Regions from separate parts of the Franconibacter pulveris genome, predicted to be linked through region 2. Evidence: predicted binding sites of a transcription regulator. Region 2 holds the regulator's gene; each other region holds the start of a gene.
The links. The regulator Fur, encoded in region 2, represses iron uptake genes when iron is present. The targets are predictions, from matches to a motif close to ATAATAATGAGAACNACTATCAA.

Region 1: fepD (Fe(3+)-siderophore ABC transporter permease) is a predicted target of Fur. The motif match lies at 7,804-7,826, and genes of this name have one in related genera.
Region 3: exbB (tol-pal system-associated acyl-CoA thioesterase) is a predicted target of Fur. The motif match lies at 4,937-4,959, and genes of this name have one in related genera.

Annotation. Positions count from the first base shown of each region.
Region 1 covers NZ_CM165555.1:3,453,083-3,463,274, forward strand. The annotation lists gene cstA (pyruvate/proton symporter CstA) at 1-184, opposite strand, end outside; gene entH (proofreading thioesterase EntH) at 500-913, opposite strand; gene entA (2,3-dihydro-2,3-dihydroxybenzoate dehydrogenase EntA) at 914-1,666, opposite strand; gene ACU4F7_RS16335 (isochorismatase) at 1,663-2,526, opposite strand; gene ACU4F7_RS16340 ((2,3-dihydroxybenzoyl)adenylate synthase) at 2,536-4,140, opposite strand; gene entC (isochorismate synthase EntC) at 4,137-5,321, opposite strand; gene fepB (Fe2+-enterobactin ABC transporter substrate-binding protein) at 5,513-6,469, shown strand; gene entS (enterobactin transporter EntS) at 6,495-7,739, opposite strand; gene fepD (Fe(3+)-siderophore ABC transporter permease) at 7,848-8,855, shown strand; gene fepG (iron-enterobactin ABC transporter permease) at 8,852-9,841, shown strand; gene fepC (iron-enterobactin ABC transporter ATP-binding protein) at 9,838-10,192, shown strand, end outside.
Region 2 covers NZ_CM165555.1:1,367,299-1,377,490, reverse strand. The annotation lists gene pgm (phosphoglucomutase (alpha-D-glucose-1,6-bisphosphate-dependent)) at 1-1,169, opposite strand, end outside; gene seqA (replication initiation negative regulator SeqA) at 1,194-1,736, opposite strand; gene ybfF (esterase) at 1,921-2,688, shown strand; gene ybfE (LexA regulated protein) at 2,818-3,099, shown strand; gene fldA (flavodoxin FldA) at 3,255-3,785, shown strand; gene fur (ferric iron uptake transcriptional regulator) at 4,085-4,531, shown strand; gene ACU4F7_RS06515 (helix-turn-helix domain-containing protein) at 4,867-5,478, shown strand; gene ACU4F7_RS06510 (beta-N-acetylhexosaminidase) at 5,531-8,179, opposite strand; gene chiP (chitoporin ChiP) at 8,229-9,626, opposite strand; gene glnS (glutamine--tRNA ligase) at 10,013-10,192, opposite strand, start outside.
Region 3 covers NZ_CM165555.1:4,009,087-4,019,278, forward strand. The annotation lists gene ACU4F7_RS18870 (ESA_00282 family adhesion-associated protein) at 1-240, opposite strand, end outside; gene ACU4F7_RS18875 (hypothetical protein) at 345-746, shown strand; partial or broken gene ACU4F7_RS18880 (cytoplasmic protein) at 752-1,168, shown strand; gene ACU4F7_RS18885 (SDR family oxidoreductase) at 1,521-2,417, shown strand; gene ACU4F7_RS18890 (SDR family oxidoreductase) at 2,636-3,532, shown strand; gene exbD (TonB system transport protein ExbD) at 3,712-4,134, opposite strand; gene exbB (tol-pal system-associated acyl-CoA thioesterase) at 4,141-4,875, opposite strand; gene metC (cystathionine beta-lyase) at 5,119-6,306, shown strand; gene yghB (DedA family general envelope maintenance protein YghB) at 6,431-7,084, shown strand; gene ACU4F7_RS18915 (AraC family transcriptional regulator) at 7,119-8,033, opposite strand; gene yqhD (alcohol dehydrogenase) at 8,228-9,391, shown strand; gene dkgA (2,5-didehydrogluconate reductase DkgA) at 9,496-10,192, shown strand, end outside.

The DNA.
Region 1 (10,192 bases), 2.1 Mb from region 2:
CAAGCACCCGCTTAGCGATATAGAGACCGTAAAAACGGTAGGCGATGAGGTAGATGCAGACAGCGGCGACCACTATCCACAGCGCGTTAATTTGCTCGCCGCGGTTAAGCGCGATGTAGCCCATCGCGAAGGCGGCCGCCACGGAGAGCCCCGCCCACAGCAAGTATTTCCCTGAATTCGTCATAAGAATTGTCCCTTCAGTGAAGGTGGAATGAAACAGAGGTGTTACATTTTGTTTCTATATCACGACAAGGAATTTAACAACTTGGCTACCGGAGAAACGCGGGGTTGGTGCGGGGATTTACGTCAGTCTGCTAGCGGGATCACGGGAAAGAGCGAAGGGGGAAAACCCCGGGATGGCGGCGAACCCCCTTAACACGTTCGCCTGATGGAAGGTGGCATATGGAAACCACCTTCCGGCGAACGGAACCTTTCACCGTCTGCGCAGAGTCAATTTATACAAAGGCAACAAGGCGGATGTCCTGCAAGTCACGCCCCTTTACCCCAGCACCGCCGTACTCAGCCTGCTGGTGCAGCAGCGCCTGCCCTGCTCGTCGAAAATCACAATCTCCCAGCTCTGGCTCTGCCTGCCAAGGTGCAGCGGCTGGCAAACGCCGCGCACCGTGCCTTGCGAAACCGCGCGGTGATGGGTGGCGTTCAGCTCCGTGCCGACCACGCACTGACCGTCGCGGGTGGTGAGATAACCCGCCATCGAACCCAGCGTTTCCGCCAGCGCCGCCGAGGCGCCGCCATGCAGCAGGCCGAACGGTTGATGGGTGCGGGCGTCCACCGGCATGGTCGCCTCTAGCAAGTCGTCGCCAAGCCGGGTGTAAACGATGCCAAGATGCGCCACCATCGTCCCTTCGCTGGTGGCGTTAAGCGCCTCCAGCGTCATGTGTCGTTTCCAGATCATCTATGCCCCCAGCGTTGAGCCGCCGTCGATAACGAGATCCTGCAGCGTAATGTGGCTCGCCTGGGCGGACGCCAGGAACAGGATAGCGTTGGCAATCTCCTGCGGACGGGCGATTTTACCCAGCGGGATACCGAGCTTGAACTGCTCTGCGAAGCCGCGAATGCGCTGCTGTTCGGCATCTTCACTCTTCCAGAGCGTACGCTGCATATCGGTATCCGTTGAGCCGGGCGAAACCAGATTCGCCCGCACGCCGAAGGGGGCAAGCTCCAGGCCTACGGTCAGCGCCAGGCTTTTCAGCGCCGCTTTCGACGCGCCATAGGCGGACATGCCAATGCGCGGCGTGTGCGCGGCGTCAGAGGCTACCGTGACGATAGCCCCGCCCTTTTGCGCGCGAAACTGCGCCATGGTCTGCTGAAAGAAGTTAAACGCGCCGCCAACGTTTACCGCAAAGGTCTGCTGCCAGTCGGCTGCGGAAAGTTCGTCTGTCGGCCCCATGCGCAAAATGCCGGCAGCGTTAATCAGCACGTCGAGGCGCTTTTCTGCCGCCAGCAAACGCTGGCAGGTCCGCGCAACGGCGGCGGCGTCCGCCACATCCAGCGTTTCGCGCGCAAACGGATAATTTTCCTGTTCAAAGGCGAGGTCGAAACCCACGACGCTTGCGCCCGCTTCCACAAACGCCAGCGCCGTGGCGTAGCCGATGCCTTTGCCTGCGCCGGTCACCCAGACCGTCTGGCCGCTAAAATCGAAGCTCATGCCTGCGGCTCCCGGGCGAGCAGCGCCCACCAGGCGTCCAGCGTCGGGTTTTTCGCCAGCATGACGAAGTCGATATCGCCATGCGCTTTGCGCCAGCGGGCGGCCAGCGCCATCATGCGCACGGAGTCGAGACCGTAGTCGATAAGGTTCTCATCATCTTCCGGCTCGTCGGATTCATCCAGCAGCGGCAGGATCAGCGCGCGAAGTTCCGCTTTGCTCTGCGGCAGTTCGGCTTTTGCCGCGATATCGCGGGTCATTACTACGCGGCCAGCGCGCCCTGCGACATAGTTCAGCGCCATCAGGTGCTCTTCGCGGCTGAAATCCGCCAGCGCGTCCGCCACCATAAAGGGCTTAATGTCGCGCATAAAGGCGTCTGTTGCGGTGATCATGCAGCCAATGTGCGCGTAGACGCCGCAAATCATCAGCTGGTCGCGACCCGCTTCTTTCAACGCCTGCTCAAGCGGCGAGCGGTGAAATGCGCTGTAGCGCCACTTCACCAGCACGGTATCGTCTGCGTCGGGGGTAAGCGCATCCACCACTTTTTGTTTGTCGGGATGGTTGTTCAGCCCCGGGCCCCACATGTCATTCAGCAGCGCGCGGTCGGCATCGCTCTGGTTGTTAGGTTGCGCGGTGTAGTAAACCGGGATGCCGTTCTGTTTGCAGAACTGACGCAGCGCGACGACATTCGCCACGACCTGCTCGATCATCGGGCAGTTTTCACCCCAGAAGTTGAGGAAATAGTCCTGCATGTCGTGGATAAGCAGTGCCGCGCGGTCTGGCTCAAACGCCCACTGGACTTTGTTCTGTGGGATATCTGCCGCTGTCGGCAACGCATAGGCGTGCAGTTTTGGAATAGCCATGTTCTCTCCTTACTCAGATGCGGACTGACGCGCCGCCAGCCACTGACGCAATTGTTTTTTATCCACTTTGCCGACGGGCGTAAGCGGCAGTTCGTCGACGCGCTCCACGCGATCCGGAAGCTTGAAATCGGCGACGCCAAGCTCACGCAGAAAGCGGCGGATCTCCACCGCCTTTACCGGGCGGGAGGTGACGATATAAGCGCAGCTCTTCTCGCCCATCAGGCTGTCTTCCATCGAGACCAGCGCGGCATGAACGATAGCCTCATGGCTGAGCAGCAGATTTTCGATCTCTTCGGCTGCGATCTTCTCGCCGCCGCGGTTGATCTGATCTTTCTCGCGCCCTTTGACGGTGATGTAGCCCTGCTCATCGATGGCGATCAGATCGCCCGAGCAGTAAAAGCCGTTTTTATCAAAGGCGCGGGCGTTGTGTTCCGGGCTGTTGTAGTAGCCGCGGAAGGTATAAGGGCCGCGCGTCATCAGGCGGCCGACTTCGCCGGGCGGCAGCGGTTCGCCGCTTTCATCCGCGACCCAGACTTCGTCATCCGGGCTCATCGGGCGGCCCTGGGTGGTGAAGATGCGCTCATCCGGGTCGTCCAGGCGGGTGTAGTTCACAAGCCCCTCCGCCATGCCGAACACCTGCTGCAACTGGCAGCCGAGCTCCGCCGGAATACGCGCGGCGAGAGAATCGGAAAGGCGAGCGCCGCCAACCTGCAACAGCTTCAGCGAGGCGAGCTGCGTATTGCCACCCCACTCGCCCACTGCCTGTAGCCAAAGGCTCACCGCAGGCGGCACCAGCGCGGTGACGTTAATCTGATGCTGTTCAATCAGCGGGAAGCAGAGCGTGGCGCTCGGGTCGCTCGCCAGCACCACGCAGCCCCCGCCAAAGAAGACGCCGAGCGCGCCGGGCGAGCTCATCGGGTAGTTATGGGCGGCGGGCAGCGCGCAGAGGTAGCGCGTTTCGCTATCAAAACGGCAAATCTCTACGCTGCGGCGAATGCTGTAGTAGTAATCGTTGTGCGTGCGCGGAATCAGTTTCGGCGTGCCGGTGCTGCCGCCGGAAAGCTGGAAGAAAGCCACTTCATCCGGCGCGGAAGGCGAGGCGACAACGTTATCTGCCGGCTCGTCAATCAGCGCTTCCAGCGTGTCGTTGCGCAGGGCGATAACGCGCAGCGAAGGCGTTCTGGCTTTCAGCGTTTCAAGCCAGGCGTCGTCGCCAAACAGGTCGTGCTCGCGGTCGGCAATCAGCAGCGCCGGGGCAATCTGGCTGGCGTAGGCGTCAAGCTCGGTGCGCTGGTGGCTGAAAAGCGCGTTAACGGAAGCCACGCCGATTTTCCACAGCGCGAACAGCGTGATGTAAAACTCCGCGACGTTGCCAAGCTGCATCAGCGCGGTATCGCCGGTTTTCAGCCCGCGGCGCTGCAGCGCGCCCGCAAGACGCGTGGCGGCCTGCTCCAGCTCGCGATAGCTGAAGCGCCGCTCGCCGTCTACCAGCGCCGTCGCGTCGCTGCTGGCGTGGCGGCTTAAAATATCGGTGAGCGGCAGATCCAGCCAGTAGCCTTTTTCACGGTAGCGGGCGGCGAAATCATCCGGCCAGCGGGTATAAGGGAGGGTCATGCAGGGCTTCCTTCATTCAGTCCAAATACGTTGAGCATGGTCGAGAGCTTGACGCCGGTTTCGCGCCATTCGCTCTGCGGCTCAGAGGCGGGCACAATGCCTGCGCCGGCGAAAAGCCGCACGCGGTTGCCGTTAAGCTGCGCGCAGCGGATAGTCACCACCCACTCGCCATTGCCCTGGTCGTCGCACCAGCCGACGATGCCGCCGAACAGTTCACGGTCAAACGGCTCCAGCTCGGCGATAAGCGTTTTGGCTATCTCATGGGGGAAGCCGCTCAGGGCGGGCGTCGGGTGCAGCAGGCAGGCGAGCGTTAGCGCGTTATCGCGGGCGTCCTGCGTCTCGCCTTCAATGGCGGTGGCAAGGTGCCAGAGGGTGGGCGTGGTGATAAGCGCCGGCGTTTCCGGCACGCTGAGCAGGCGACTGCGCGGCGCCAGCACGGTTCTCATCGCTTTCGTCACCAGCTCATGCTCATGTCTGTCTTTCGCAGAACGCAGCAGTTGATGGCCCGCCTCCCTGTCCTGCGCTTCATCCTGCATGCGGCGGGCGGAACCGGCCAGCGGCAGCGAGCTGAAACACTCGCCCGATTTACGCAGCAGCAGCTCCGGGCTTGCGCCAAGCAGCGCCCCGCCCGCTTCCAGCGGCACGTGGAAGTTAAAACTGGTGGGGTTCTGGGCGATAAGCCGCTCCAGCAGCGCAACGCTGTCGGGCGCGTCTTGCGTTGTGATATCGATAAGGCGCGACAGCACGATTTTATCGACGCGCGGCGTGTCGGTAAGCGCGGCGGCGCGGGCCACCATTTCCATAAACTGCGGCTGTTCAGGGATAGCCTGACGGCGCGTTACCTGAAGCGGTTTTTGCGGCTTCACGCTGCTGCGATAACGCTGGCGGTTAAAGGCGCGCCACGTTTGGGGAATAAACAGCGCCGAAGGTTTACGGGTGTCGAACGGAATGGCGCCGACGACGATGGGGTTGCTGACGCCCTGCGCGCGGGCGGCGGCGAAGTGGTTTTGCAACGCCTTCTGGAATTTCCCGTTGCGATCTGCGCCATCGGCGGCAGGCGTCGTCAACCGGGCGAAACAGCCGGAAGTGGCCAGGCTGCGATACGGCGACATGAAGAAAAAGCTGTCCGGTGAAAGGGTTATCCTCTCCACTTGCGTTTCCTCAGCCAAAGACGTGTCCATGCGCTCCTCCAAAAATGATAAGAGAACTGATAATTGTTATCATTTGTATTTGGTGGCGTAACCTAAGACGAAACGTCGGGCATGTCAACCAACGCCACATTTTCCGTTAAGCGGCGCGCTTGCATCGCTGCGGTAAATGGTGAAAATGAGAAGCATTACTCACCTTGCTTTTTACAGGATGCGACGCTGTGATCTCCCTTTTCGCCCGACGGGCGCTGCTGCTTTTCAGCGCACTGGTTTTAGGATTTTCCTCACTCACGCAGGCGGCGGCATGGCCGCGTCAGGTCACCGACAGCCGCGGCGCGCAAACGCTTGAAAAAGCGCCGCAGCGCATTGTTTCCACAAGCGTAACCCTGACCGGTTCGCTGCTGGCGCTCGACGCGCCCGTGGTGGCAAGCGGCGCGACCACGCCCGGCAACCGGCTGGCGGACGACCAGGGCTTTCTGCGCCAGTGGGGCGACATTGCGAAAAAGCGTAACGTGCAGCGCCTGTACATTGGCGAACCGAACGCCGAGGCGGTAGCGGCGCAGATGCCGGACCTGATTTTAATCAGCGCCACTGGCGGCGACTCGGCGCTGGCGCTTTACGATCAGCTCTCCGCTATCGCCCCCACGCTTATCATCAATTACGACGACAAAAGCTGGCAGCAGCTGTTAACCCAGCTTGGGCAGATAACCGGCCATGAGAAAGAGGCGCAGGCGCGCATTGCAAGCTTCGCGCAAAAGCTTGACCAGGCGAAAGCGCACATGAAGCTGCCGCCGCAGCCGGTGAGCGCGCTGGTCTACAACGCCGCCGCGCATGGGGCGAACCTCTTTACGCCGATGTCCGCTCAGGGGCAGCTGTTGCAGCAGTTGGGCTTTACCCTCGCGACGCCGCCGTTGCTACCTGCGCTTAGCAGCATGGGCAAGCGCCACGACATCGTACAGTTGGGGGGTGAAAACCTGGCGTCGGGGCTGAACGGCCAGACGCTCTTCCTCTTCGCCAGCGATGAAAAAGACGCTGAGGCGCTTACCGGCAACGCCCTGCTCTCTCATCTGCCCGCGGTGCAAAACAAGCGCGTTTATGCGCTGGGGCCAGAGACCTTCCGCCTGGATTATTACAGCGCGAGCCTGATACTCGAACGGCTGTCGGCGTTATTTAAAGCGTAAAAAAGGGGCCGCAGGGCCCCTTCTGTTATGGCTTCACCGCTTGCGGCGGCGACTGCCGCAGGCGGCGAAGCTCGCTTAACAGCAGCGTAAGCGCAACGCCTGCAACCGCCAGCGCCATTCCACTGACGCTCGCCGAGCTGACCGGCGAGAGCGCAACGCCCATGCCGCCCAGCAGCGCCGCGCCAATCGCATCGCCCGTTACGTTCTGCGCGGTCCACAGCCCGTTAATACGCCCGAGCATGTGGTCCGGCGTCTGCGTCTGAATCAGCGTGTACTGAACCAGCGAGCTGATGCCGCTCAGGTAGCCGAACAGCGCGAGGCAGACAACCCCTAAGCCCCAGAACGGCATCAGGCTGAAAATGCCTACCGCGACGAACGCCAGCACGGAAGTAATGAGCATAACGCGCCCCGGCTGCGTGGAGTGCGCCAGCCTGCCACTGGTAAGCGCGCCTGCCGCCGCCCCCAGCGGTACGGCGGCGTAAAGCGCGCCGATTTCGCCGCTCGCCATCTGCCAGTGGTTAGCCAGCGCCGGATAAAGCACGCGCACCGCGCTCGCCATCGTGAGCAGGGCGCCGATAAGCGCCACGCCGCCCACTACCGGGCTTGCCAGCAGAAAGCGAAACGCGCTCGCCAGCGCCTTTAGCGGATGCTCGCGCTGCATCTGCGGCGCAGGCAGTTTCGGTAGCGTAAGCAGCGGCAGCAGCGTGATGAAGGTGCCGAGCGCCGCCAGCGCGTAGTTCCATGTTACGCCGCCAGAGGCCAGCAGCAGGCCGCCGATAAGCGGCGAAATAACCGACCCCAGACGCACCGTCAGCATGGTAATCGCCCCCGCCTGCATCAAATTTTCTCGCCCGACAAGGGCGGGCGTGGCGGCCAGCAGCGCCGTGACGCCAATCGCGCCGAAAAAGCCGTCCCACAGGCCGAGCAGGTAAATGGCGATAAGCGAAGGGTCAGGCAGCATGGCGTTAATCCACAGCCCGATAAACCCCACGCCGCAGGTGGAGCGCGCCAGCAGAATCAATTTTTTGCGCTCATGGCGGTCCGCCAGCACGCCGCCGGTCATCAGGCCGATAAACATCGCCCCGCCGGTGAGCGTAACTGAAAGCCCCACCTGAAAAGGGGAGCCGGTGAGCGTCTGGATCTGCACCGGCACCGCCACGCCGAGCAGCCCCAGCGCGAGGATGGAAATAAAACGCGCCAGGAAGACAGCGCGGTAAGCCGGATGGGTTTTCAATAAACTCAGGTTGAGCAACAGCGAATTTCGGTTCATTACAGGGCCTTGAGAGCGAATTTTTCCTTACCGATTAACGGGGCGCCCATGCTAACATAGCCCGATAAGAGTGATAATAACTATCATTATCGTTGTGGGATGTGCGTTATGTCGGCCTCACGGTTTTCAGCGCGGGCTTTCTCCCTGCTGGGCCTTTTTCTTTTTTTGCTGCTCATCGCGGCGTTAAGTTTGTTGGTGGGCGCTAAGTCCATGCCGGTGTCGGTGGTGCTGGACGCCCTGAGCGGTCAGTGCCGGAGCGCGGACTGCACCATTGTGCTTGATGCGCGGCTGCCGCGAACGCTGGCGGGCCTGCTCGCAGGCGGCGCGCTGGGCGTGGCGGGTGCGCTGATGCAAACCCTCACTCGTAACCCGCTGGCGGACCCGGGCCTGCTTGGCGTCAACGCCGGCGCGAGTTTCGCTATCGTCATCGGCGCCGCCCTGTGGGGCGCCTCCTCTTCGCTTTCCCTGCTGGGTTTCGCCTTCGGCGGCGCGCTCTTCGCCTCGCTTATCGTCGCCTTTACCGGCAGCGCAGGCGGCGGTCAGCTTAGCCCGGTGCGTCTGACGCTGGCTGGCGTCGCGCTTACCGCCGTGCTGGAAGGCTTTACCAGCGGCGTCTCGCTGCTCAACCCGGTGGTTTACGACAGGCTGCGCTTCTGGCAGGCGGGTTCGCTCGACATTCGCACGCTTTCTACCCTCAAAATCATCGTTCTGCCGGTGCTGGCGGGCATGGCGCTGGCGCTGGGATTAAGCCGCGCGCTAAACAGCCTGAGCATGGGCAGCGATACGGCGACCGCGCTCGGCAGCCGGGTGGCGCGTACGCAGCTGCTTGGCCTGCTGGTGATAACGGTGCTGTGCGCCAGCGCGACGGCGGCTGTCGGTCCCATCGCCTTTATCGGTTTGATGATGCCGCACATGGCGCGCTGGCTGGTGGGGCCGGATCACCGCTGGTCATTGCCGGTTACGCTGCTCGCCACCCCCGCCCTGCTGCTGGTGGCCGATATGATTGGCCGGCTGATCGTGCCGGGTGAAATGCGCGTTTCGGTGGTGAGCGCGTTTATCGGCGCGCCGGTGCTGATTTATCTGGTGCGCCGCCGTCGCGGCGAGGTGTCGTTATGAAGGCTTCTCCTCGCTTATGGTTGGTCAGCGGCCTGTTTTTGCTGCTCAGCGCCGCGTTTGCCGTATGGGCGCTGGGCCAGGGCGCCGTTTCGCTGAGCATCGCTCAGGTCGCGGATGCGCTACGGGGCGATGCCCCGCGCAACGTTTCTCTCATTGTCATGGAGTGGCGTTTGCCCCGCGTGACGATGGCGCTGCTGCTCGGCGCGGCGCTTGGCGTCAGCGGCGCTATCTTCCAGTCGCTGATGCGTAACCCCTTAGGCAGCCCGGATGTGATGGGTTTTAATACCGGCGCCTGGAGCGGCGTGCTGGTGGCGATGGTGCTGTTTGGTCAACATCAGACGACCATCGCCGCGGCGGCGATGGCGGGCGGCATCCTTACCTCGCTTGCCGTCTGGGCGCTCGCCTGGCGAAACGGCATCGACACCTTCCGGCTGATTATCATCGGCATCGGCCTGCGCGCCATGCTGGTGGCGTTCAATACCTGGCTTTTATTGCAGGCCTCGCTTGAGACGGCGTTGTCCGCAGGCCTGTGGAACGCCGGGTCCCTTAACGGCATCACATGGAGCAAAACATTCCCCGCCGCGCCGCTGATGCTGCTGGGTCTGCTGGCGAGCGCGCTGCTGGTGCGCCGGATGCGGCTTTTAGAGATGGGCGACGACAGCGCCTGCGCGCTCGGCGTGCCGGTTGAGCGCTCGCGCCTGCTGCTGATGCTGGTCGCCGTCGTACTGACCGCCGCCGCCACGGCGCTTGCCGGCCCCATTTCGTTTGTCGCGCTGGTGGCGCCGCACATCGCCCGCCGCCTGAGCCGCACCGCCCGCTGGGGGCTTTTCCAGTCGGCGCTCTGCGGCGCGCTGCTGTTGCTCGCCGCCGACCTCGGCGCGCAGCACCTTTTTGCCCCTTATCAGCTGCCGGTGGGCGTGGTCACCGTCAGCCTCGGCGGTATTTATCTTATCGCCTTGTTGATTCAGGAGTCCCGTAAGCGATGAGCACCTTAACGCGCCTGCATGGCGATGCCCTGACGCTGGGCTATGGCGATTACCTCGTTGCCGAAAACCTCAGCGTGACGATCCCGGACGGCCAGTTTACCGCCATCATCGGTCCTAACGGCTGCGGCAAATCGACGCTGCTTCGCACCTTAAGCCGCCTGATGAAGCCTGCGGCGGGCAGCGTGTGGCTGGATGGCGAGCAGATCCAGCGCTACGCCACGAAAGAGGTCGCCCGGCGCATTGGGCTGCTGGCGCAAAACGCCAGCGCGCCGGGGGATATTACGGTGCAGGAGCTGGTGGCGCGCGGCCGATACCCGCATCAGCCGCTGTTTACCCGCTGGCGCGAGGAAG
Region 2 (10,192 bases):
TCGCCGCCGAAGCCAAAGCTGCCGTCGTAAAGGCCATCAACGAACCATTTAAAGCCTACCGGCACTTCCACCAGCTTACGGCCGAGATCGTTCACCACGCGGTCAATCATCGCGGATGAGACCAGCGTTTTACCGACAGCCACCTCGTTGCCCCACTGCGGACGATGCTGGAACAGATAGTTAATGGCGACCGCCAGATAGTGGTTCGGGTTCATCAGCCCCGCCGGGGTGACAATGCCGTGACGGTCGTAATCCGGGTCGTTGGCAAAGGCCAGATCGAACTTATCACGCAGCGCCAGCAGGCCCGCCATCGCAGACTCAGAGGAGCAGTCCATACGGATAACGCCATCTTTATCAAGGTGCATAAAGCGGAAAGTCTGATCGACCTGATCGTTAACAATGGTCAGATCCAGCTTGTAGTGCTCCGCAATACGCTTCCAGTATTCGATACCGGAGCCGCCAAGCGGGTCAACGCCGAGCTTCAGGCCCGCTTTCTGGATAGCCGCCATATCGACGATATCCGCCAACCCTTCGACAAACGGCTGCACCAGGTCTTTTTCCTGAATGCGGCCGCTGGCCCAGGCCTGGTCAAGCGGCAGGCGTTTAACCTCTTTCAGGCCGTTCGCCAGCAGCGCGTTTGCACGATCTTCCACGACTTTGGTTACGTTAGTATCCGCCGGGCCGCCGTTCGGCGGATTGTATTTGATACCGCCATCTTCCGGCGGGTTGTGAGAAGGAGTAATGACAATGCCGTCCGCCTGAGCGCCGCCATTTTTGTTGTGGACCAGGATAGCGTTAGAAACCGCAGGCGTTGGCGTGTAACCATTATTTTCCTGCACGATGATATCGACGCCGTTCGCGGACAAAACTTCCAGCACAGAGATAAAGGCGGGCTCAGAGAGCGCATGGGTGTCTTTACCCACATAGCAAGGGCCGGTAATACCGTTTTTGGCGCGCTCTTCGGCGATGGCCTGGGCGATAGCCAGAATGTGCTGCTCGTTAAAGCTGTGACGTCCCGCGCTGCCGCGATGACCGGAGGTCCCGAACTTCACCGCGTGCTCAGCGTTGCCGACTTCCGGCTTCAATACGTAGTACTGCGCGGTAAGCTGCGCGACGTTAATCAAATCACTTTGTTGCGCGGGTTGACCCGCACGGTTATGCATTGCCATGGCCTGATCCTTCTGACGCTTGTGTTAGATGGTGCCGCAAACCTTTTCAATTAATTCCGCCGGGAACTGCATGGTCTGCATGATATGTTCGATCATGCTGCATTTGCGGCCCGTATTCGTATTAGTAATAACCCAGTATGGCGTGCCCGGAACATGTTTGGGCTTGGTCTGGTTGCCGCTTTGCAGCAGCGTTTGCTCGTCACCGGCGAAATAGACGCGGGTGCGGCCATGCAGCGACTCGGTGGCTTCGGCAAACGCTTTTGCATCCAGTGAATAGAGTGTAGACAGCACCAGCATGAAACGATTGACCGCTCGCTTCTGTTCTGCGTATTCGTCCGATAAAAGCAGCTCTCGCATAGCGCGAACGCGGTCTTTGGCAGGGTTCGCCGGCTTTTCGGCAACGGCTGCGTTGACAGGCGCGCTCTCTTTCGCCTGAGCGGCAGCGGCTTGCGAGCCGGCGGCGACTTTCAGCATGCGCCGTAAAATGTCGGACGCGCTTTCGCCAATGTGCTGAGTGTGGCTGGCAATGTAGCGATACAGCTCGTCATCAACTTCAATCGTTTTCATCTTAATCCAGTGCAATATCTTTTCTGAATACAAGTCGTTGGGATTATAGAAGTAAAACCCAACAGCGGATAGCGTCACACCTGGAGGGGCGGCAAAAGTCGGAATTAACTGGCTCCTTGCAGCCGGACGGCAGAATGGTCAACATGATACCCTAACCTTTCAGATGCAAAAAAAGAACTTTGCCATGAAATTGAATACCCGAATGCAATCTGCGCAACAACCGAATAACAATTCGCCTGTCGTTTTGATTCACGGCCTGTTTGGCAGTCTGGATAACCTCGGCGTGCTGGCTCGCGATCTGGTGAAAGATCGCGACGTGCTGCAGGTCGATATGCGTAACCACGGTCTTTCGCCGCGTAGCGATGAGATGACGTATCCCGCTATGGCGCAGGATATTGTGGAAACCCTGGATGCCCACCAGCTTGATAACGCGGTTCTTATCGGGCACTCCATGGGCGGCAAAGCGGCAATGGCCGTGACCGCGCTGATACCGGAGCGCATCGTCAAACTGGTGGCGATTGATATCGCGCCTGTCGACTATCAGGTACGACGTCACGATGAAATTTTCGCCGCCATCCGCGCGGTAAGCGACGCGGGCGCCGCGACGCGCCAGCAGGCGGCCGCCATTATGCGCGAGTACCTCTCTGAAGAGGGCGTCGTTCAGTTTCTGCTGAAATCTTTCGCTGACGGTGAATGGCGTTTCAATGTGCCGACGCTTTGGGAGCAGTATGCCCACATTGTTGGCTGGCAGGAGGTGCCGGCGTGGCATGGCCCTTCGCTGTTTATCGCTGGCGGCGCTTCGCCTTACGTACAGGAAAAGCACCGCGAGGCCTTGCTTAAGCAGTTCCCTGCGGCACGAGCGCATGTCATTGCCGGCGCCGGGCACTGGGTGCATGCCGAAAAGCCCGAAGCCGTATTGCGCGCCATTCGTCGCTTCCTGGAAACTGATTAAAAACAAGGCGACTGGCGCTAACATGCCGCTAACGCGTTGGCGCGCCTCGTTCCCTGATGTATGATGGCGCGCTGAATGACACCCGGGCATCCGCTCCGGCAGCCTGTTTCCCCTGTCAGTAGTCAAATCATGGCCAAAGAACAAACGGACCGTACGACATTAGATCTGTTCGCGGACGAGCGTCGCCCGGGTCGCCCGAAAACCAATCCGCTGTCGCGTGACGAACAGTTGCGCATCAACAAACGGAACCAGCTCAAGCGCGACAAAGTTCGCGGGCTTAAACGCGTAGAGTTAAAACTTAACGCGGAAGCGGTTGACGCCCTGACGCAACTGGCGCAGGCGCGCAACATGAGTCGCAGCGAATTGATCGAAGAAATTTTGCTGGCACAACTCAAGGCGCTGAATAGCTGAGCCCTTAAGACCCTTTTTCTTGTATGGAAATGTGTCAGAGTGTGCACCCCACCGTGATAGCAGTTTCCGCCCTCTTCTCTGTTCTGCTATGATTGCCCTATCTGTGGGCATTTTGCCACTACCATATCATTAGGATTCAAGAGGTTATTTTTCTCATGGCAATCGTAGGCATTTTTTTCGGCAGCGACACCGGCAACACCGAAAATATCGCAAAAGTTATTCAGAAACAGCTCGGGAAAGACGTTGCTGAAGTGCACGATATTGCCAAGAGCAGCAAAGAAGATCTGGAAGGTTTCGATATCCTGCTGCTTGGCATCCCGACCTGGTACTACGGCGAAGCGCAGTGCGACTGGGATGATTTCTTCCCGACCCTTGAAGAGATTGACTTCAATGGCAAGCTGGTCGCGCTCTTCGGCTGCGGCGATCAGGAAGACTACGCGGAATATTTCTGCGATGCGCTCGGCACCATTCGCGACATTATTGAACCGCGCGGCGCCACTATTGTGGGTCACTGGCCGACGGAAGGTTACCACTTTGAAGCCTCTAAAGGTCTTGCCGATGACAATCACTTTGTTGGCCTTGCCATTGATGAAGATCGTCAGCCCGAACTGACCGCTGAACGCGTCGAAAAATGGGTTAAGCAAGTTTCTGAAGAACTGCACCTGCAGGAAATCATTAACGCCTAATCGTGAAACGGCGATAAATGTATTTTTTATCGCCGTTTTCACTTCATTGATAGATAAAAGCGATAAAAATGATTGCTACAAATTTTTAACTTTTATCCGCATATCTGTACAATACCCTTCAGGATTATCGGGTAACGAGACGGCAAGCGCCGCGCTCGCCACGTTTTGAAAAGCACTATTGCTGGACGCTTGCGGTTTTCATTTGGGCCTGTCAGTTCTATAATGAGTCGCATTCATCTTCAGCGCATCCGATCTTAAGCTCTCCGGAGCACACCGTTTAGCAACAGGACAGATTCCGCATGACTGACAATAACACCGCATTAAAGAAGGCTGGCCTGAAAGTCACGCTTCCTCGACTGAAAATCCTTGAAGTGTTGCAGGAGCCAGTAAACCATCATGTCAGTGCGGAAGACTTATACAAGCGCCTCATTGACATGGGCGAAGAGATTGGTCTCGCGACCGTTTACCGTGTGCTGAATCAGTTTGACGATGCGGGTATCGTAACGCGTCATAATTTTGAAGGCGGCAAATCCGTTTTCGAACTGACTCAACAGCATCATCATGACCACCTGATCTGCCTCGACTGCGGCAAAGTTATCGAGTTTAGCGACGACTCTATCGAAGCGCGTCAGCGTGAAATCGCTTCCCGCCATGGCATTCGTCTGACCAACCATAGCCTCTATCTCTATGGCCACTGTGCCGATGGCGACTGCCGCGAAAACGAGCACGCGCACGACACAAAGTAAGCGAAAATAGCGTTCCGTTTTTACTTTTTGTTAATAAGCCGACATAGTATGTCGGCTTTTTTTACACCTTTATCAGGCAGACGCGACGCTAATAGTCCATTTTCTTGATGCTTGCTATTTTAATATACTGGTCAAGAACTTATTTTATCTTATCTTTTTCTTACTTTTTATTTTCAGAAAAAGTAAATTATTTTACCATTCAATCAGTTACCTCCCTTAAGCGCCCCATTCGGGCTTGCAACGCCACTGGCCTGTATTGCAGTAAAAAAATCAACTCTATTAGAATAGCCCCTCGTTATTTATTCCAATAATATACTTATATATAGGTCGCCGTTATGGTAATACCTCAGAAACCCCTTGCCGAAATTTATCGCCTGTCCGATATCTTTAATGGTTACGGTAACTGGTATCGCGCAGAGAAAAATACGTCTATTCCAACGCGTGAAGGCTTTGTTTGCATTATTCGTGGTGGCCTTTTTTCCGTATTGCGTAAAAGCGATAGATTACTGATTGAAAAATGTAGCGCCCCGTCTATTCTGGGCGTTGCGCGTAATCTTAATAATAAAAACTATTTCAGAATTCAGGCCGATGCTGAGTGCCACTACCAGCTCATTCCTTTTGATAAATTTCTGAGCGAAATAGAAAACCATCAGTGTCAACCACAGTTATATAAGGTACTGGCCTGGTCTATCGACTTACTCTGCCATCGTGAAGAATTATTGCTTGGGCATAATAGCTATCTCATGATTAAAGGCAATCTGGTCACGCTTGCCGCCATGGATGAATTTATGCGAAATAAAATTAACGTAGCCGATTATATCGTTAAGCGAACCAACCTTTCTCGCAGCATGGTGATGAAAACGTTGTCGCAGTTGCGGCATGATAACTATGTAGAAATAAGTAAAGGAAAATTAACCGGGCTGCGTACGCTGCCAGAAAGCCTGTAAGCTTTTGCAGAAAGATAAAAGCCCGCCATCAGGCGGGCTTTTTATTACGGTGCTATTTAACGCTATCGACGCGGCTGTAGCGTTGACCATCCGGGCTTACCGCGCGAATCTGCACTTCGCCCTCTACCTGCGGTCGCGCGTTATTGTCATAGCGTAGCCAGCTTTTACCGTTATCCGTGGAGTATTCTGCACCCAGCCCCGGCAGGCTGGTGTTTATTTCCAGTATGCCTTTTTCCACTCTGGCGCCCGGCACCGGCAAACGATACTGGATGCCCGCTTTATCCAGTTTCGCCAGCTCCCGGTGGCCTATAAGGCTTGCAAAGCGGGCCCAGTCTGACGCGAGGGCTTTTTTATCCACCCACTGCGTTTCCTGGCCCTTATACTCGCGACCCGCCTGATAAGCCTGCTCCCAGGCGGCGCGATGCCATGCGCGCTCAGCGACAACAATAAGCCTTGGATAGATCATGTACTCCATCTGTTTATCGGTACGAACGACTTCGCTCCAGAGCTGAGCGGAAAGGCCCAGCGCGCCCGGCCAGGGCTTATCAGATTTCGCACTGAAGGTATTGCCATCGCGATCAACGGAAGTTTCCGCATTCTGCGGCAGGTTGTCTGGCGCAAAGCTGAAGATTTTACGCTCGTCGCTGAACCGCGTTCCCCAGTAATAGCCGCTCTCCGCCGGATTTACCTCATAGGGGAAATCCAGATAGAGGTAGTCAGGGTTGGAGACGATAACCCTGAAACCTTTATTCGCCCAGTCGTTTGCCGTATCAAAGCCGCCCCAGAATAGCGTGTCCCAGAAGTTAACATTAACCTGACGGGTACTGAACGCGCTGGCGTCTTTCGCATCTTTCAACCCATCCTGCCAGGCCTGCATGACGCCGATGCCGTGCGCATTTACCAGCTTGCTGATCTCAATGCCAAAGTAGCTGGAGAGGTGTTCAACGTCCGCCACCTCGCCCCGTTCAAGCAGCTTTTTACACGCAGGTGATTTTTCCCACGGCTTATTTTGTTTACTCAGATCGATAATCCCCTTCCCCTCTTCCGGATGGGACTTGTCGGTATACCCTGTTCCCAGGTAGATATTCTTCGCCTCGTCGCCGCCGGCGTGCCAGACGGTTAAAGGTTGCCCCGCCTCTTTATGCATCAACTGAACCTCAGAGATGACTTTGTCGACGAAGTTGCGTGACGAAGCGAGACAAGGATTCAGATAACCGGTTCGATCGTAATACTGAACGCCTGTCGTGTTTGAGGTGTCGGCGGGATCCAGCAGGCGGTAGTGGTTTGCTTCCTGCGCTTTTCCCGCTTCCATTAAACGGGCATAGCGCGCTTCCATCGATACCACGGCCGCCCTCGCATGCGCGGGCATATCAATTTCAGGGATAACCTCGATATGCCGCGCAGCAGCGTATTTCACAATCTCAATATAATCAGCGCGCGTGAAGTAGCCGCTGCCGTTGTTATTGCTTTCAGGCCCCGAACCCAACTGCGGCAGAAGGCAGCGTTTTTCACTGAGGTCATGGCAGCGTTTCGCCCCTGTTTCGGTCAGTTCCGGCAGTCCGGGGATTTCCAGGCGCCAGCCTTCATCATCGCTCAGGTGGAAATGAAACTTGTTGAGTTTATAAGCGGCCATTTGATCCAGCAGACGCAGCACCGCCGCTTTTGAATGGAAATTGCGTCCGACGTCCAGATGAATAGCGCGCCAGCTGAAGCGAGGCGCATCGCTCACTTCAAGCGTAGCGATTTGCGGCTCACCTTGCGCCGGGAGCAGTGAGAGCAAAGATTGCAGGCCGTAGAAGACGCCAGCGGCGTCGTATCCCGTCACCCTTGTCTCCTGCGGCTTGATTTGTAAACGGTAAGCGCCGGATACCGCCTCAGGTTTCTGAAATTCGCCTGGCGCAACGAGCGTCTTAACCGGATAGCCCTGACCGGTTTTCACGCCGAGCTGCGCGAAACGCGAAGCCACCGCCTCGCGGGAAGCAGGCGCCAGCGAAGCCAGGTCGAGCGCGACCCCGCGGCTTAAGTCCACATTTTCGGTATGCACCGTAACCGTTTTAGGGGTAGGAACAATCTGTCCTCGCAACGCGGCAGCATCCGGTAAAGCGACATCGCTATTTTTGTTATAGCGCGCCTCTGCGGTCATCAGCACATTTTTATCATCCGGCGTGCGCTTCCACTGTTCACCGAGCGGGCTGACAAACCGGGCCAGTTCTTCCGTATCGGTGTTGGCGATAATAACGGGACGACTGTCGTCAGAGGTGACATACCAGCGAGGAAGCACGTCGGTAATAAAAAGCTGCCAGTACTCATTAATAATCGGAATAGTGATGGACTGGTTTGCCGGAAAGCCCGTGAACTTATCGGTGGGTTCAAGCTTATGCAGATCGCCCATGACATGGGTGACCTTAAACTGTTCATTATCCACCTTCAGGATTTGCCGGATGCTGTGAAACCAGATAGTCCAGTTTCTGTCGGCTAGCGCATCGCCATGGTTAGTTAAGGTGATAACGGCTTTACTGCAGGCGGCCCAGTCAGCGCCGAGCGCCGCGCAGTCCACCCCGTGTTGCTGCGCGTGGTTATCCTGCACAGCATAATTAAGCGTAAACTGACTCAGTTTATTCGCCAGTTCCTGGTCTGCCCAGGCGCTGCTCATTAGTCCGGCCAGAGCGAGCGCTAAAACACTACGCTGTAATCTCTTCATTTTGTTCCCTCAGAGCGAGATAGCATTAATGAGTATGAAGCGAGAAGCATCAGAACAGGGTGAACGGCGCAATGAACATAAATTTCACGTCGCGTTCGTCCTGAAAAATATTGCCATAGCCACCACCGTAACTGGGAATAGCGGAGTGGTTGTCATACTGCGTGAAATGCAGCTTAAACGTGGCGCCTTTAGCGCGCCCTTCTACGAAGGTATAAATTGCATCAAGGCTGTAAGCCGATTCCTTAAGACGATAATCAGGATCGTAATAGCCATCGCGGGTCGGCGCGGAACCGGGCTTAGCATCCCAGGCGTACGCGTAAGACGCGCCGACAGACCATCCCGCCAGCTTCAGGTGGGTAAGGTCATACATAGCGCCGACGAACAGCGCCTTCTCACCGTTGGCGTTAAAGTCAGAACGGTTATCCCACCAGATATCCAGCCGACCGTTTGATGAGGCGTAGGTTGGCGTCATGCGTTGCAGAAAGTAGCCTTGTTGCCCGTCGGCTTTGACCCAGGTCCCTTCCAGACGCAAATCAACCGGCCCCATCCTGTAGCCAAAGGTCAACGCCTGCAGCCATGCCGTGGCGTCATAAATATCGTTGCCGGAACCGTCGCTTACTTTGTCGCGGGCGCCGTAGAATTGATAACTGGCGGCGAGCGGCCTTCCCGCAATATCAAATTTATAACTGGCTTTAGCAAAGTACTGGTCAATGTAGCCTTGCGCCTGGCCGAAAGCCGCTTCGAGAATAAAGTTATTTTTGAAGTCATACTTCGCGCCTAAAGAATGGAGATAGTCGACGCGGGTCGCTTTATCGTTCTGGTAAAATTTATCCATTTCAAGATGCCACGGCGCTTTATAAGCGTTGCTCCACATATATGAGAAGCTGAGCAGGCCCGCCTCGCCGTAGTCCGCGCTGGCCCCCGCCTCCGCGCCCTGATAAGTGCCCGGCATAAAGCTCCAGTGCGGCGCCAGAAGCGTTTGGCCGGAGGGCTGGAGATATCCGGCGCGTGCCCATAAGGGGCCATATTTAAATTTCGCGGCGGCTTTATAAAGGCTTATTCCGCTTTTATCACCGGACCACTCTTCATCGTAAGCTTTATTGCTGGATGAAAAGGCGATTTCATTTGGATGCGCGCTGTCGCCATTTTCCGCCATTTCAATTGCCGTGAAGAGCGCCACGTCAACGCCGAACAGATCTGCCGCATAGCCTGACGAAAAATCGAGATTGCCATTCCAGGTTGAATGAGAGAGATTGGTTTTATATTTATCCTCTATGACATCCTTGCGGTCTCGTTCTCGCTGCCAGTAATAGAGGCCGCCTGTCAGCGTTGAATCATCAATAAAGCCTGTGGAATAAACAGCGGGAGTAAAACTCAAAGTAGATAAAGCGCTTACGCTCGCCAGTAATAATAGCCGCGCCCTGCGCCACCTTATAAAAAGAGGCATATTAAATTCCTTCTCAATGATTACCTTATAAAAAAAATTCTCACACAGAACAAATGCATGTTTATGATTTTTTTAACACTATCGAATAGTATTTTTCGTGACATGAATTATCAATCTTTTGTTTGCACAGCATTGCCAGAATATGACACCAAGCACAAATAAATACTCTTGCGCTTTTATTAAAATAAATGCTTTATGCAATAACTTTATTTATTAAGGCCTTGCATCACCACAATCTATATTGATGGTTGCTATGAGTTAATTTAGATGAATTTATAAAGATTATAATTAGTAAAAACTGCCCGATTGTTTTTAATAAAAAGCCGAATCAGCGCTGCGGAAATGAAAAACGCCGCATTGCGCGGCGTTTTATTTTGCAGTTCGACTTATTCGCCGATTTTAGCCCAGGTATCGCGAAGCCCTACCGTGCGGTTAAAGACCAGCTTATCGGCTGAGGTGTGGCGGCTGTCGAGGCAGAAGTAACCTTCGCGCTCGAACTGGTACGCCTTACCCACTTCCGCCTCTTTCAAACCCGGCTCTGCAAAGCCCTGTTTGATAACCAGCGA
Region 3 (10,192 bases), 2.0 Mb from region 2:
TTTTTTAATGGTGGCGTTAATAAAGTCGCTATATTCGTGATTGACACGCCAATACCAGCCCGGCGTAATGGCGTTAAGCAATACGGAGAAATGTTCCTCACCCTTTTGTCGGTTTTGTGGCGAGGGTGGGTTCGCGGCATCGCTGTTTTCGATAGTATTGCGCTCGCTCTCTTTCATTAATAAAAGGACGACGCATAAAAGTAACAGCAAGGTGATGACACAATAAAAAATAGTGCTCATGCGCAGGCTCCGTTTTCTTTGATTTTAATTTTGCGGCATGTTATTGTCAACGCAAACCGCCCTGCCTTCTAATTTACCTTTCTGAAATTAAAGGAAATATTATTATGTTGCCCGACAATATTGTGCCGGCGCGCTATCATATTCCCACTCCTGACACGCAGCCGGCGACCGATGAAAGCAGTGAAAATTTAACTAAAGGAAAGCCGACGCTCGCCGATTATGAAAGTGATATTTTAACCAGTAAATCACGAGCCGGGCAAAGCGGCAACATGCTGCTTGAAGAACATGATCGTCATATAAAAGAACGTTTGTTCTGTGTGGTTAAAATCGAAACTTTCGCTAAAGTATTGAACGGCCTGGTCGAAGATAAAACCATAAACGCGGAAGAACTGGCGGAACTGATTGCGGCGAAAACGGCGCACATCAATGAAGCGGGTAATAAAATTTGGCTTAATCTCATTACCAGGGAAAAAGCGACGCCGCTATTTTATCAGTTCGAGGATTAACGGGCGTGGCCGAAATAACCCATAACGATATTTATTTCGCTTTAGATAAACAAGTTGAGCAGAAATTTATCTTAAGTCAGAACCAGCAGGCGTTAATATATGCCCGCGACCAGGCTATTGCCGAGTATACGCGCGCCATGGTGACTATTCCCTCCGCGCTGGTGCAGCTTAAGTGGCAGAATCGCCGTGAAATTTACCCGCTGCGGGTTAAAGAAGAGGTGTACGGCGCGGTGCTGCTGGAGATTATTCACCGCTATCCCGAGCTTAAATCGCAAATTATGGTGCAGTTAGAGGAAAATTATCAGCAGATTAAGGCGCAGGAAGCGCTGACGCTGATGTTAAGCCGAACGCTCGCCGACGGCACCTGCAAAACCTCCACGGTAAAACCCACCGCGCCCGCCAGCGAAACGCCGCCCGCCGCCACGATTACGCCGCAAACGGTGGCCGCGCAGGCCGTGGTTCCTTCACGCGTTGAACCCGCCGCGCCTGAAGCGATGCCGCCTGCGAACGTAGAGCCTGCGCCTCAGGCGCCCTGGAGCGCCACCTATTCAAAACCGATGGTCGCGCCGCCGCGGGTTGCGCCAGTTCCCCCGTCAAAGCCGTAACCTCTGCTGAAAGTCCCCTCTCTCCGCTCTTAAGCGGCGGCATCTCTTTCCTGAAGACACGCGTCAGCCTGACGAATAACCGGGATAACCGGAATATCCCGAGAATTTTCGACAGCGCAGCAGAAGACACTACCCTTAAGAGGAGTCTTTTAAACAGAGGAGCGATCTAATGGCAAACGATCAGACGAAAATTCAGGACCCCACCACCCAGTTCTTCACCGGCGAATATCCTAAACAAACGCAGCCCGCGCCGGGCGTGCAGGCAAAAATGGATCCGGTGCCGGATTGTGGTGAGCAGAGTTACGTCGGAAGCGGACGCCTTAAAGGTCGCAAGGCCCTGGTCACCGGGGGCGACTCCGGCATCGGACGCGCCGCCGCCATCGCCTATGCGCGTGAAGGCGCGGATGTGGTCATCAACTATCTCCCTGCCGAGCAGGAAGATGCCGAAGCGGTGAAAAAGCTGATTGAGGAAGCTGGCCGCAAGGCGGTGCTGATCCCGGGCGATTTAACCGACGAACAGTTCGCTCGCGACCTGGTGCGTCGCGCCATTCAGGAACTGGGCGGCCTGGATATTCTGGCGCTGGTCGCTGGCAAGCAAACCGCCGTCGAGCAGATTTCCGAGCTGACCAGCGAGCAGTTCCAGAAAACTTACGCCACCAACGTGTTCGCGCTGTTCTGGATAACCCAGGAGGCTATCCCGCACCTGAAGCCGGGCGCCAGCATTATCACCACCTCCTCCATTCAGGCTTACCAGCCAAGCCCGCATCTGCTGGATTACGCCTCCACCAAGGCGGCTATCCTGAACTACAGCCGCGGCCTGGCGAAGCAGGTGGCGGAAAAAGGCATTCGCGTAAACATCGTGGCGCCGGGCCCCATCTGGACGCCGCTGCAAATTTGCGGTGGACAGCCGCAGGAGAAAATCCCGCAGTTCGGCCAGCAGACGCCGATGAAGCGCGCCGGTCAGCCTGCGGAACTGGCGCCGATTTATGTCTATCTGGCAAGCCAGGAGTCAAGCTACGTGACCGCCGAAGTGCATGGCGTAACCGGTGGCGAACACCTGAGCTAACGACTGAAAACCCGCGCTGCCCTGCAGCCGGGTAACGATGCGACATAAAGGGGGCGGCAGGCCCCCTTTTTTCATTAACGCGCCGTAAAACCTTTTTTAGAATAAACGTCTGGCTTAAGCGACTCGAAAATAATTATCACCCATCAATACCATCAACCCCAGAAGAACGCACTACCCTTAAGAGGACGCTTTTACACTCTGAGAAGTGGAGACACCATATGCCTAATGACCAGACGCAGATTCAGGATCCCACCACGCAATACTTTAACGGCGACTATCCGAACCAGGAGCAACCCGCGCCGGGCCTGCAATGCAAAATGAGTCCCGTGCCGGACTGCGGTGAGAAAACCTATGTGGGGCGGGAAAGATTAACGGGCCGCAAAGCGCTGGTGACCGGGGGCGATTCCGGCATCGGGCGCGCCGCCGCCATCGCCTTCGCCCGGGAAGGGGCGGACGTGGCGATAAACTATCTGCCTGAAGAGCAGGAAGATGCCGACCAGGTCAAAGCGCTGATTGAGCAAGCAGGCCGCAGGGCGATACTGATCCCCGGCGATATCTGCGAGGAAGCGTTTGCCCGCGAGCTGGTGCAGCGCGCGGTTCAGGAACTGGGCGGGCTTGATATTATGGCGCTGGTGGCAGGCAAGCAGACCGCCGTCACCCGTATTGCGGACCTGACCAGCGAGCAGTTCCAGCGCACCTACGCCACTAATGTTTTCGCCCTGTTCTGGATAACGCAGGAGGCAATTCCGCACCTGAAACCGGGCGCCAGCATTATCACTACCTCCTCCATTGAAGCTTACCAGCCGAACCCCAACCTGCTGGATTACGCTTCGACCAAGGCGGCCATCATGAATTACAGCCGCGGGCTGGCAAAACAGGTGGCGGAAAAAGGCATTCGCGTAAACATCGTGGCGCCCGGCCCCATCTGGACGGTGCTGCAGGTTACCGGCGGGCAGACTCAGGAGGCGATACCCAGCTTCGGCCAGCCGACGCCGATGAAGCGTGCGGGCCAGCCTGCGGAAGTAGCGCCGGTTTATGTTTATCTGGCAAGCCAGGAATCAAGCTATGTGACCGCTGAAGTGCACGGCGTGACGGGCGGTTATCATTGCGGCTAAGCAGTACCACATACACGGCGGGTGGCGCGTTGAGTCCCCCCTCTCCCTTTGAAAAAGAGGGCTGGTGTTTATAGAGGTGAACAAGCGCAGCGCCCCCGCCTCTTCGCGCTTACCCCCACCGCCAAAAGCGCCCATAAAAAAAGCGCGACCTTCGCCGCGCCTTTTCATTTTTCACCAGATTACTTTTTCGTGACTTCCTGACCTACCAGGCCAATCTTCAGATACCCCGCCTGATGCAGCGTATCCATCACGTTCATCATCGTTTCGTAATCCACGGTTTTATCCGCGCGGAAGAAGACGGTGGTGTCTTTCTTGCCCGCGGTGGCCGCGTTCAGCGCAGTAATCATGGTGTCTTCCGTCACCTGATCGTTGCCGAGATACATGGTTTTGTCCGCTTTTACTGACAGATAAACCGGTTTTTCAGGGCGCGGCTGCGGCTGGCTGGTGGAGGCGGGCAGGTTCACCTTCACATCCACCGTGGCAAGCGGCGCGGCCACCATGAAGATAATCAGCAGCACCAGCATCACGTCGATAAACGGCGTGACGTTGATTTCGTGCATTTCGCCGTTATCGTCGAGGTTTTCGTTAAGACGCATCGCCATGGGGTATTAACCTACGCGCAGTTTCTGAGCCGGACGCACCGGATGAGCCTGGGAGCTGGCGCCTAAGTCCAGGTCGCGGCTTTGCAGCAGCAGCACCTGCGCGGCGACGTCGCCGAGGGTGGCTTTATAGCTGCCGATCATACGGGCGAAAATGTTGTAAATGACCACCGCCGGGATAGCGGCGACAAGGCCAATCGCCGTGGCGAGCAGCGCTTCGGCGATGCCTGGCGCCACAACGGCGAGGTTGGTGGTCTGCGACTGGGCGATGCCGATAAAGCTGTTCATAATGCCCCACACGGTGCCGAACAGGCCGATAAACGGCGAAATCGCGCCGATGGTCGCAAGATAACCGTTGCCGCGGCCCATGTGACGCCCAACGGCCGCCACGCGGCGCTCCAGGCGAAAACCGGTACGCTCTTTAATGCCTTCGTTATCTTCACTGCCTGCGGAAAGCTCCAGCTCGTTTTGCGCTTCGTTAATCAGCTGCTGGCTGAGGCTTTTTTTGTGGAAGGAGGCCGCCATTTCTGAAGCGTCGTTCAGGGAACGGGCGGAAGCCAGCTGCTGCTGCTCGCGCTTGAGGCGGCGCTTTTGGCTCAGCAGCTCTGCGCTTTTGCTGAAGAAAATAGCCCAGGTGACCACTGACGCCAGAATCAGGCCGATCATGACAATCTTTACCACGATATCGGCGTGATGATACATGCCCCAGACGGAAAGGTCCGTCTGCATCAAATTATTTCCCACTCTTCATCTCCAGGACGAAAAAACACCAAAACTGTCGTAATAATACCAAAACGACGTCGAATTGATAGTAGTTCTCATTAGTATTTACAGAATGCCCTGGCGAAGGGAAAATTTCTTTGCGCTCACGCAGTAAAGCAGGCCCGCTGGCGATTTTTCCGCTTTTTTTACTGTGAGACGAAACAGCGACGGTGAACCGTGGTAACGTATGTTTAGACATCCAGACGTATAAACAGGGTAAGCCACATGACAGAAAAGCACATCGAGACGACGCTGATAAACGCCGGGCGCGGTAAGCGTTACACGCAGGGATCGGTAAACAGCGTTATCCAGCGCGCCTCATCGCTGGTTTTTGAGAGCGTGGAAGCCAAAAAGCACGCTACCGCGAACCGCGCTAAGGGCGAGCTTTTCTATGGCCGTCGCGGCACCCTCACCCACTTCTCCCTGCAAGAAGCGATGTGCGAACTGGAAGGCGGCGCGGGCTGCGCGCTGTTTCCCTGCGGCGCGGCGGCTGTCGCCAACACGCTCCTCGCGTTTGTCGAGCAAGGCGACCACGTGCTGCTGACCAATAGCGCCTATGAACCCACTCAGGATTTTTGCACCAAAATCCTCGGCAAGCTTGGCGTCGCCACCAGCTGGTTCGACCCGCTGATTGGCGCGGATATCGCCACGCTTATTCAGCCCAACACCCGCGTGGTGTTTCTGGAATCGCCCGGCTCCATCACCATGGAAGTGCATGATGTCCCTGCGATTGTTGAGGCGGTGCGCCGCGTGGCGCCGCAAGCCATCATCATGATCGACAACACCTGGGCTGCCGGCATTCTTTTCCGCGCGCTCGACTTCGGCGTTGATATCTCCATTCAGGCGGGCACCAAGTATCTGATTGGCCACTCCGACGGCATGGTGGGCACCGCGGTGGCTAACGAGCGCTGCTGGCCGCAGCTTCGTGAAAACGCCTATCTGATGGGCCAGATGCTGGATGCCGATACCGCTTATATGACCAGCCGCGGCCTGCGCACCCTTGGCGTGCGTCTGCGCCAGCATGAGGAAAGCAGTCTGAAAATTGCCGAATGGCTCTCGCAGCATCCGCAGGTGGCGCGCGTGAATCACCCGGCGCTGCCAGGCAGCAAAGGGCATGAGTTCTGGAAACGGGACTTTACCGGCAGCAGCGGCCTCTTCTCATTCATTCTTAAAAAGCGCCTGAACGAGACGGAATTTGCGAGCTACCTCGACAATTTCCACTATTTCAGCATGGCCTATTCCTGGGGAGGCTATGAATCGCTTATTCTAGCCAACCAGCCGGAAGAGATAGCCGCGCTCCGCCCCGCAGGCGGCGTGGATTTCACCGGCACGCTGGTGCGGGTGCATATAGGTCTGGAAAACGTCGACGATCTCATCGCCGATCTGGAAGCCGGTTTCCAGCGTATTGCATAACATTTCTCAATGAATGTGGACACCCAGGCTGACGGAATTTCCGGCGTTTAATACGCCTGCATCAAGATGTTGCGGGCGTTTGCGAGTACAATAAGACGACACAGGCTGTTCCACAGGATTATTCATGGCTGTTATACAAAATATTATCGCTGCGCTCTGGCAACACGATTTTGCCGCGCTGGCGGACCCGCATATTGTCGGCGTTGTCTGGTTCGTGATGTTTGCGACCTTGTTTCTGGAAAATGGCCTGCTGCCGGCCTCTTTCCTGCCGGGCGACAGCCTGCTGCTGCTGGCGGGCGCGATGATAGCCAAAGGCGTGATGGACTTTGTCCCCACCATGATTATCCTCACCTCCGCCGCCAGCCTCGGCTGCTGGCTAAGCTATGTGCAGGGGCGCTGGCTGGGCAATACGCGACTGGTGAAAGGGTGGCTTGCGCAGTTGCCGCAAAAATATCATCAGCGGGCCACCTGCATGTTCGACCGCCATGGCCTGCTGGCGCTGTTGATTGGCCGCTTTCTCGCGTTTGTGCGCACGCTGCTGCCCACCATGGCGGGCATCTCCGGCCTTTCCAACCGCCGTTTTCAGCTTTTCAACTGGCTGAGCGCCCTGCTGTGGGTCGGCGTGGTAACGAGCCTCGGCTATGCGTTGAGCATGATCCCTTTCGTGAAGCGCCATGAAGACGAAGTGATGACGTTCCTGATGGTATTGCCCATCGTGCTGCTGGTCGTTGGCCTGCTCAGCGCCGTGATAGTGGTGCTGAAGAAACGCGCCGCCTGATGTTCCCGCCCCGCCTCACCGCGCGGGGCGCTGCTTAACGGGGCGGCAGCTCCATCCCTGGCGACAGCCGCATCCGCGCAATATCCTCCCCCGGCGTTACGCCGAAGTAGCGTTTAAACTCCCGGCTGAACTGGGAGGCGCTTTCATATCCGACCCGCAGCGCCGCCGCGCTCGCCTTCATACCGTCGTGCAGCATCAGCATTCGCGCCTTATGAAGCCGGAAGGTTTTGATGTACTGCAACGGCGACGTGCTGGTTACCGCTTTGAAGTTATGATGAAACGCCGACACGCTCATGTTCGCCTCCGCCGCCAGCTGATCGACCGAAAGCGTTTCGGTGTATTGCGATTCAATGCGTCGGAGCACGCGGCTTATCAGGCTAAAGTGCGTCTGGCGGCTTATCAGCGCCAGCAGCGCGCCGCCGCGCGGCCCCATCAGCACGTGGTAGAGGATTTCGCGAATAATCTGTTTGCCGAGAATGCGGGCGTCGAGCGGATGTTCAAGCACATCCAGCAGCCGTTCAGCCGCACAGAGGATTTTGTCGGAAAGGGTGGCGGAATTAATGCCGCTGGACGACGAAGCCGGACGAAAACGCTCATCCTCGCCAATCTCCATCACCAGCTCCTGCAGCTGTAAAAGGTCAACGTTAATGCGCAGCCCGGCAAGCGGCGCCTGCGGCGTGGCGAAGGTTTCGCATTCAAAAGGCAGCGGCACCGTCAGCAGCAGATACTCGTTAGCGTCGTAGCGGAAAACGCGGTTATTGAGATAACCCGTTTTGTGGCCGGAAAAGAGAAATATGACGCCCGGCTGGTACATCACCGGCGTTCGCGGATGCGGCTCCGTGCCATAGAGTAAACGCACCTCTGAAGCCAGGCCATCCGGCATAGACTCTTTATATTTCAATACCTTAATTTTCTCCGCCAGCTGCTGGCAGATTGCCTGACGATTCATTTCGCGCTGCTCCGCTTCTCTATTTCAGCGCTGACAGTGTGCGTAAAAACCGCCGTTTTCTCCAGAGCCCAGGAGGAACAGGCAAGACAAAGGCAGAAATGAGCATTGAGCGCGCGGCCCGCCGGGGCGGACAATAACCGCCAACAGGCTGCGCCTCGCCGCCACTTCTTTACCTGTGATAAGGGTATCTGCTAATGAATAATTTTAATCTCCATACACCCACCCGTATTTTGTTTGGTAAAAACGCCATCGCCGACCTGCCCGCGCAGATCCCGGCAGGCAGCCGCGTGCTGATTACCTGGGGCGGCGGCAGCGTGAAAAAGACCGGCGTGCTGGACCAGGTTTACCAGGCGCTGGCGGGCATCGACGTGCTGGAATTCGGCGGCATCGAGCCGAACCCAACCTACGAAACGCTGATGAAAGCGGTGGAAGTGGTGCGTAAAGAAAACGTGACGTTTCTGCTGGCGGTCGGCGGCGGCTCCGTGCTGGACGGCACCAAGTTTATCGCGGCGGCGGCCCGCTATCCGGCGGAGACAGACCCGTGGCATATCCTGCAAACTTATGGCCGCGATATCAACGCCGCTGTGCCGATGGGCTCCGTGTTGACGCTGCCCGCCACCGGCTCCGAATCTAACCAGGGGGCGGTCATCTCCCGTCGCACCACGGGCGACAAGCAGGCGTTTAAATCGCCTTTCGTGCAGCCAGTCTTCGCGATTCTCGACCCGGTTTACACCTATAGCCTGCCGCCGCGCCAGGTGGCGAACGGCGTGGTGGACGCGTTTGTTCACACCATCGAACAGTACCTGACCTACCCGGTGAATGCGAAAGTGCAGGATCGCTTCGCCGAAGGGCTGCTGCTGACCCTGATTGAAGAAGGCCCGAAAGCGCTTAAAGAGCCGGAAAATTATGACGTGCGCGCCAACGTGATGTGGGCGGCGACCATGGCGCTGAACGGCCTGATTGGCGCAGGCGTGCCGCAGGACTGGGCAACCCATATGCTCGGCCATGAACTGACCGCCATGCATGGCCTCGACCACGCCCAGACGCTCGCTGTCGTGCTGCCTGCGCTGTTGAACGAAAAGCGCGAGCAGAAGCGCGAGAAGCTGTTGCAGTACGCCGAACGCGTCTGGAACCTCCGCGAAGGCGGCGAAGAGGCGCGCATCGACGCCGCCATTAACGCGACGCGTCACTTCTTCGAGCAAATGGGCACGCCGACCCGCCTTTCCGCCTGGGGCCTTGATGGCAGCACCATTCCGGCGCTGCTTGCCAAGCTTGAAGAGCACGGCATGACGCAGCTTGGCGAGCACAGGGACATTACGCTTGAGGTCAGCCGTCGCATTTACGAAGCGGCGCGTTAAGCTTTTCGCCCTCGGCCTTTCGTTTTTGACTATTTCGTCCAGACTTAATCTCACGTGACTTTCGCCGGGGCTTCCCCGGCGTGTTAGCTCAGAAGGAGACATGCATGGCAAATCCGACCGTAATCAAGCTGCATGACGGCACAATCATGCCTCAGCTCGGCCTCGGTGTGTGGAAAGCGGGCAACGAAGAGGTGGTGAACGCAATCCACAAGGCGCTGGAAGTGGGGTATCGCTCCATTGATACCGCAGCGGCCTATAAAAACGAAGAAGGCGTCGGTAAAGCGTTAAAAAGCGCAGGTGTGCCGCGCGAAGAGATTTTCGTTACCACCAAGCTGTGGAATGACGATCAGCAGCGTCCTCACGAGGCCCTGCAGGAGAGCCTGGAAAAACTCCAGCTCGACTATGTGGATCTCTATCTGATGCACTGGCCCGTTCCCGCCATCGACCACTATGTGGAAGCCTGGCAGGGAATGATTGAACTGCAGCAAAAAGGGCTGGCGAAAAGCATCGGCGTCTGTAATTTCCAGGTAAGCCACCTGCAGCGCATCATTGACGAGACTGGCGTAAAGCCGGTTATCAACCAGATTGAGCTGCACCCGCTGCTGCAACAGCGCCAGCTGAATGCCTGGAACGCCACCCATAAGATCCAGACCGAATCCTGGAGCCCGCTGGCGCAGGGCGGCCAGGGGGTGTTTGATCAGAAAATTATCCGTGAACTGGCGGATAAATATGGTAAAACCCCGGCGCAGATCGTTATCCGCTGGCATCTCGACAGCGGGCTGGTGGTTATCCCGAAATCGG